2 linked regions of the Thiohalobacter thiocyanaticus genome follow. The protein of the gene in region 1 interacts with the protein of each later gene in a pairwise test. Links are inferred from orthologs where the notes say so. Each region holds a gene or a part of one and is shown on either strand. Other genes may lie near its edges.

Evidence for each region. The genes of interacting proteins can lie anywhere in the genome.
Region 2: the proteins of glnL (region 1) and glnK interact in binary tests that used the Escherichia coli proteins (3 or more experiments, as listed by UniProt). The link is inferred for Thiohalobacter thiocyanaticus from one-to-one orthologs.

What each region holds. Positions count from the first base shown.
Region 1 is NZ_AP018052.1:185,400-189,262, reverse strand. Bases 1-2,827 are described here. They hold glnL (nitrogen regulation protein NR(II)), read left to right. Parts: upstream 1-790; coding sequence 791-1,864; downstream 1,865-2,827. Other genes in these bases: ntrC (nitrogen regulation protein NR(I)), read left to right, coding at 1,861-2,827; CFK21_RS00885 (DUF4124 domain-containing protein), read left to right, coding at 33-569. In the rest of the region: more of ntrC, read left to right, coding at 2,828-3,294; type IV pilus biogenesis protein PilM, read right to left, coding at 3,445-3,863.
Region 2 is NZ_AP018052.1:289,661-293,057, forward strand. Bases 483-3,197 are described here. They hold glnK (P-II family nitrogen regulator), read right to left. Parts: upstream 2,152-3,197; coding sequence 1,813-2,151; downstream 483-1,812. Other genes in these bases: CFK21_RS01345 (ammonium transporter), read right to left, coding at 512-1,771; ubiK (ubiquinone biosynthesis accessory factor UbiK), read left to right, coding at 2,491-2,793; CFK21_RS01360 (YifB family Mg chelatase-like AAA ATPase), read left to right, coding at 2,998-3,197. Outside these bases: CFK21_RS01340 (TorF family putative porin), read right to left, coding at 1-390; more of CFK21_RS01360, read left to right, coding at 3,198-3,397. UniProt on the Escherichia coli protein: Involved in the regulation of nitrogen metabolism. Regulates the activity of its targets by protein-protein interaction in response to the nitrogen status of the cell.

The DNA.
Region 1 (3,863 bases):
CCGTGCCGGACGGGCTGGATTATGTTGGCAGCATGAAGCACTGGATCCTGATACTTGCGCTGCTGGGCACAGCCGCCCAGGCCGGAACCGTCTACCGTTGGGTGGACGAGGACGGCAGGGTGCATTACAGCGACAGCCCCCGGCCCGGGGCCGAGGCGGTCGAGCTGCGCCAGCCCAATGTCTACGAGGCGCCGAAGAACCTGCCGAAGATCCAGTCCGGTTCCCGGACTCCCGAGGCCGGACCGGCCGGGTATGACAGCCTGGCGATCACCTATCCGGAACCGGACACCGCCTTCTGGGATAACCAGGGCAACTTCAGTCTGCGGCTCAGCCTGGAGCCGGAACTGAACACGAGCGCCGGACACCGCATCCGGATCAGCCTCGACGGCAAGGTCCAGGGCACCACCCGGAACCTGCAATGGCAGTTCACCGGGGTGGACCGCGGTACCCACAGCGTCGTGGCCGAGGTGGTCGACGGGGATGGAAATACCCTCATCAGCAGCGACCCCGTCAGCTTCCACCTGCACCAGCAATCCATCAATCTCCCTGCCCGCAAGGCCAATCCCTGATCCGGTGCCGGGCGCCCTGCCACAATATGCACTATAATGGTGCATTGAGGCCCGTTACCGGGGCGCGCTGACCACACGGCCTGTTGCAAGGGGTTTTCGTCCCGCAACGAAGTGAATCCCTACCCTCTGTTTTTAAAGGTGTTTCATGCGCGCGCCCCGAAATCGGGCAGGGTCGCCGGCGTGTCGACAGCATGGCCGGATTCTTGCACAGGCCTTGTTACATGAATGTGCAGCTAACGCCGATGACGCGCGAAAAGTCGATCCTGGACAACATCACCACGGCAATCCTGATGGTCGATGCCGGGATGCGGGTCGAATACATGAATCCGGCCGCCGAGATGCTGCTGGCCCAGAGCGCCAGCCATGCCACCGGCCAGCGCCTGCCGGAATTGCTGCCCGCGGCCGACGCCCTGCTCGACCGGGTCCGCAGCGCCCTGGACGAGAACCGCACCTACACCGAACGCGAGGTGGCGCTGAGGCTGCACCAGGGTGGGGAGGTAACGGTGGACTGCACCCTGTCGCCGCGCCAGGACAGCGGCCCGCCGTCCCATGTGCTGATCGAACTGATCCAGGTCGACCGCCATCTGCGCATCAGCCGCGAGGAAAATCTGCTGGAACAGAGCCAGGCCATGCGTCAGCTGGTCCGCGGCCTGGCCCATGAGATCAAGAATCCGCTGGGCGGTCTGCGCGGGGCGGCCCAGCTGCTCGAGCGCGAACTGGATTCCGACGAACTGAAGGAATACACCCGCATCATCATCGGCGAGGCCGACCGGCTGCGCACCCTGGTCAACCGCATGCTGGGGCCGAACAATGTGCCGCAGAAGCGCATGAGCAACATCCATCAGGTGCTGGAGCATGTGCGCAGCCTGGTGGTTGCCGAGAGCCATCGCGAAGTCGAGGTCGAACGCGACTACGATCCAAGCATTCCGGATTTCGAGTTCGATCCGGAAATGCTCATCCAGGCAATTCTCAACATCATGCGCAACGCCGCGCGTGCCATGGGCGGACAGGGGACGATCCTGCTGCGGACGCGGACCCTGCGCCAGTTCACCATCGGCCATAAACGCCACCGCCTGGTGCTGCGGTTGGACGTGGAGGACAACGGGCCCGGCATTCCGTCGGAACTGATGGAGACCGTCTTCTACCCCCTGGTGACCGGTCAGGCCGAGGGTACCGGGCTGGGGCTGTCGATCTCGCAGTCCCTGATCAACCTGCACGGCGGCCTGATCGAATGTGAGAGCGTGCCGGGCAGAACAGTCTTTACCCTATTACTACCGCTGGAGCCTGTGGAATGACTGAACAGGAAAGCATCTGGGTGATCGACGACGATCGCTCCATCCGCTGGGTGCTGGAGAAGGCACTCAAGCAGGCCGGAATGGATGTATCGAGTTTTGCCAGCGCCACCGGCGTACTGGATGCGTTGGAACAGGGGCACCCGGATGCGCTGGTCAGCGATATCCGCATGCCCGGCATCGATGGCCTGGACCTGTTGAACCAGGTACGCGCGCGGTATCCCGATCTGCCGGTCATCATCATGACCGCCCACTCCGATCTGGACAGCGCCGTATCCGCCTACGAGGGCGGTGCCTTCGAATACCTGCCCAAACCCTTCGATGTGGACGAGGCCGTGGCCCTGGTACGGCGTGCCGTCGAGCACCGCTGCAAACAGCTGCGTGAGGAAGCGCCGCGCACGGAAAGCCTGGAGACCCCGGAGATCGTCGGTGAGGCGCCGGCCATGCAGGAGGTCTTCCGCGCCATCGGCCGCTTGTCCCGTTCCAACATTACTGTTCTGATCAACGGCGAGTCCGGAACCGGCAAGGAACTGGTGGCGCATGCCCTGCACCGGCACAGCCCGCGCAGCGAGGCGCCATTCATCGCGCTCAACATGGCGGCGATCCCGCGTGACCTGCTGGAATCCGAACTGTTCGGGCACGAGCGCGGCGCCTTCACCGGCGCCCAGAACCGCCGCACCGGGCGGTTCGAGCAGGCCGACGGCGGCACCCTGTTCCTGGACGAGATCGGCGACATGCCGGCGGAACTGCAGACCCGCCTGCTGCGGGTGCTGGCCGATGGCGAGTTCTACCGCGTAGGCGGCCACACCCCCATCCAGGTGGACGTGCGCATCATTGCCGCGACCCACCAGAACCTGGAGCAGCTGGTGCGCGAAGGGCGCTTCCGCGAAGACCTGTTCCACCGCCTCAACGTGATCCGTATCCATATCCCCCCGGTGCGCGAGCGACGCGAGGACATACCGCTGCTGCTGCGTTTCTTCCTCGACCGCGCCGCCCGGGAGCTGAACGTCGAGCCCAAGCAGGTCCGGACCGAAGTGGTGGAATTCCTGCAGCGCCAGGAATGGCCGGGGAACGTGCGCCAGATCGAGAACCTGTGCCGCTGGCTGACGGTGATGGCCTCAAGCCAGGAAGTACACATGGACGATCTGCCGCCGGAACTGCTGGCCGAGGCCCCCGGCATGGTTGACGAAGGCACGGACTGGGAACGCGCCCTGCAGCAATGGGCCGAGCGTGAGCTCGGGCGCGGCGAAAGCAGCCTGCTCGACCGTGCCACGCCTGCCTTCGAGCGCATCATGATCGAGGCCGCACTGCGCCAGACCCAAGGCCGGCGTCAGGACGCTGCCCGCCTGCTCGGCTGGGGGCGCAATACGCTGACGCGCAAGATCAAGGAACTGGAACTGGATGAGATGAAGGGGCAGACGGTGGGGCATTGACCATGGCGTGTCATCGCCACGGGTGAACACGCTTAATGCGTGAGGCAGTGATGAGTGCTGTAGGTCGGGTTAGCCTGAAAGGCGTAACCCGACATCGTCCGCCGTTGCGTCGGGTTACGCTGCGCTAACCCGACCTACGTATTCAGGGATTCACAACGCCTTGCCCTCCTCCCGCAGCGCCGCACCGACCGCCAGAAGCCCGTGCGCCCAGATCCCGGTATCGATCTCGGCACCGGAGAAGATCAGTTCGGGCGCGAGCAGCCGGCCCTCCAGCCCGACCTGTCCATGCAACTCGCTGACCAGCCCGGGCAGGGCCTCGGCCGTTGGCGCGATGTAGAGATGATTGATCGGCGCCTGCTGGAAATAGCGATCGTAGTAATCCATGGAGCGCTGGATCTCGAGTGCCAGGCTGGACACGGCCATGGCCCGGCGATCGGGGTCCGGGTCGGCCAGCGCCGCGTGTCCCAACTCGATGGTTCGGGCCAGGTACAGGGTGTTGTCGCGGCACAGCGCGATGAGGCCGCGTCCGGCCTCCAGGTACATCAGCGCCACACCCTGCTCCTGCTCCG
Region 2 (3,397 bases), 100 kb from region 1 along the record:
GCTGGTGCCCAGGCTGCCGTAGTACTCGAAGAAGTCCAGCTTGTCGGTGCCGGGGTACCAGAAGTACAGCAGGCCGACATCGTAGCTGAGGCCGCCCATCTCGCCGGAGTAGCCACCGTAGATGTCCATCTCCATATCGGCGATCTCGCCGTCGCCGTCGGCATCGGCCAGTTCGACATTGGAGGCCCAGGTGCCGATATACAGCCCGCTCTCATGACCGAAGTCGAAACCGCCCGAGATGGCCGGCTCGATGGCGTCCTCGCCGGTCTGCGAGATGCCGCGGAACATGTAGTTGGAGGACAGGGCCACGTTCGCGCTGGCTTCGGCATAGGCCGCACCGGTGGCGCTCAGCATGACAACGCTTGCGAGGGTGTGAGTGAGGTATTTCATCGTTTGCATCTCCTGTTGTGAAGTCGATATTGCTTGCTGTTTCAGTCTGGATTCAGGGTGGCGGACGCCAGGCGGCGTCCGCCGTATCCATCCATGGACAAGGGGAACACGTTGCATGGCCTCAGATGCCTGAGCCCTTGGAGCCGGTGAACTCGGGATAGGCCTCCAGGCCGCACTCGACCAGATCCACGCCCTCGTACTCTTCCTCCTCGCTGACGCGGATGCCCATCACGGCCTTGATCACACCCCAGACGATGAGGCTGGCGATGAAGGTCCAGGCCAGGATGGTGACCAGTCCGAGCAGCTGACCGCCGAGGGTGGCGTCCGAGTTGGACAGCACCACTGCGAGCAGGCCCCACATGCCGACCACGCCGTGGACCGAGATGGCGCCGACCGGATCGTCGATCTTCAGCTTGTCCAGGGTGATGATGGAGAACACCACCAGGATGCCGCCGATCACGCCGACGATGGTGGCCAGCAGCGGGGTCGGGGCCAGCGGTTCGGCCGTGATCGCGACCAGACCGGCTAACGCGCCGTTGAGCGCCATGGTCAGATCGGTCTTGCCGAACAGCAGGCGGGCGGTGAGCATGGCGGCGACCACGCCGCCGGCGGCGGCCATGTTGGTGTTGACGAACACCAGGGCGACGGCGTTGGCCTCGTCCACGTTGGAGATCATCAGCTCCGAGCCGCCGTTGAAGCCGAACCAGCCCAGCCACAGGATGAAGGTGCCCAGTGTGGCCAGCGGCATGTTCGCGCCCGGGATAGGGTTGATCTGACCGTCCGGGCCGTACTTGCCCTTGCGTGCGCCCAGCAGCAGTACGCCGGCCAGGGCGGCGGCCGCGCCGCACATGTGCACCACACCGGAACCGGCGAAGTCCTGGAAGCCCGCGGCATCGAGGAAACCGCCGCCCCACTTCCAGTAGCCCTGCATCGGATAGATGAAGCCGGTCATGACCACGGCGAAGATCAGGAAGGCCCACAGCTTCATGCGCTCGGCGACCGCGCCCGAGACGATGGACATGGCGGTGGCCACGAACACCACCTGGAAGAAGAAGTCCGACATGCCGGAGTAATAGGTCTCTCCGCCGCTTGCCAGCACCTCTTCAACGGTATTGTCGCCGCCCAGCAGAAAGCTGATGCCCGGCCATACCGAACTGACCGCCTCGCCGGGGTACATGATGTTGTAGCCGACCAGCATGTACATGATGCTGGCGACCGCGAACAGGGCGATATTCTTGGTCAGAATCTCGGCCGTATTCTTGGCCCGTACCATACCGGCCTCCAGCATGGAAAAGCCGGCGGCCATCCACATTACCAAAGCGCCGGATACCAGGAAGTAGAAGGTATCGAGCGCATAACTGAGTTGAATCACATCTTCCACGGTTCATTCCTCCGCTACGAGTTGTCGGAAATCGTTGATGATCAGAGCGCGTCCGGACCGGTTTCGCCGGTACGGATGCGAATGGCCTGCTCAAGCTCGTAGACGAAGATCTTGCCGTCGCCGATCTTGCCGGTATTGGCCGCCTTGCTGATGGCCTCCAGCACGCGGTCGAGCAGATCGTCGTTGACTGCGACTTCGAGTTTGACCTTCGGCAGGAAGTCCACGACGTATTCCGCGCCGCGGTACAGCTCGGTGTGGCCCTTCTGCCGTCCGAAGCCCTTGACCTCTGTGACGGTGACGCCCTGCACCCCGATCTCGGACAGTGCCTCGCGTACATCGTCCAGCTTGAAGGGCTTGATGATTGCCGTTACTAACTTCATTTGAATCGTCTCCTTGAGCCCGGGACCCCGGCCGTCGTCGGCTGCAGCGGGTCACTGAGTTGTGCGGGTGGTTCCGATCTGGCTGCGGTGGGGATCGCTGGTGTGTCCACACCGGTGCCTGCACGGGTAATCACGACACCCGGGTCATTGCAGAAGCCGTGCCATTAAAAAATTGCTATTGATTACATATGGATGGAGAGGATGTGTGGAACTGAGGAGGGGAGCGTGCACCAGGATGGTGAGTCCGGTTGCGGGCTGCACCGGCAGTTGGCACCACAATGGTGCGGGCTGCATGGGTCGGCTGGACCCCCGGGGTGTGCATGCGCTAGAGTGGCGAACATGCCGGATCCCAAGATACTTGACGAGATTGCCCAGCGGCTCAGCCAGGCCATGCCTGCCGGGGTGAAGTCCCTGCAGTCGGACCTGGACAAGAACCTGCGCGGCGCACTGGCTTCGGCCCTGGAGCGGCTCGACCTGGTCACCCGCGAGGAGTTCGAGGTGCAGGCCGCCGTACTGGCCCGCACCCGCGAGAAGCTGGACGCCATGAACGCGCGTGTGGCCGAACTGGAGCGCCGGGTGTTGGGACAGTCGCCGCAGGACAATGCCGCGGACGGCTCCGGCGAGGATATGGACGGCGGTTGAGACCCCTCCTGTCCGTTATCCAGGCCTGTTTTGTCGGACCGGAAAAACACTGAACCGCAAAGTTGCCCAAGGCGCGTGAAGGATCCATCGAAATCGTGATCCTGTGACGTTGCGGGTTCTCTGAACCTTCGCGCGCCTTCTTCGCCTTTGCGGTTTGAAGATGAAACCCTGCACGGACGCAGGATGGACAGAGGAAGGGAAGCCATGTCACTGGCCGTGGTCTACAGCCGCGCCCAGCTGGGGATCGCCGCGCCGCTGGTCAGCGTCGAGGTCCACCTGAGCAACGGCCTGCCGGGTCTGTCCATCGTGGGTCTGCCGGAGACGGCGGTGCGCGAGAGCAAGGACCGGGTACGTGCCGCGTTGATGAACAGCGGTTTCGAGTTTCCGGCCCGCCGCATCACCATCAACCTGGCCCCGGCCGACCTGCCCAAGGAAGGCGGGCGTTTTGATCTGGCCATCGCGCTGGGCATTCTGGCCGCCTCCCGACAACTTCCCCCTGAGCCGCTGCAGGATCACGAATTCACCGGCGAACTGTCACTGTCCGGCGAACTGCGCCCGGTCACCGGCGTGCTGCCCTGTGCCCTGCAGTGCCGGCAGGCCGGGC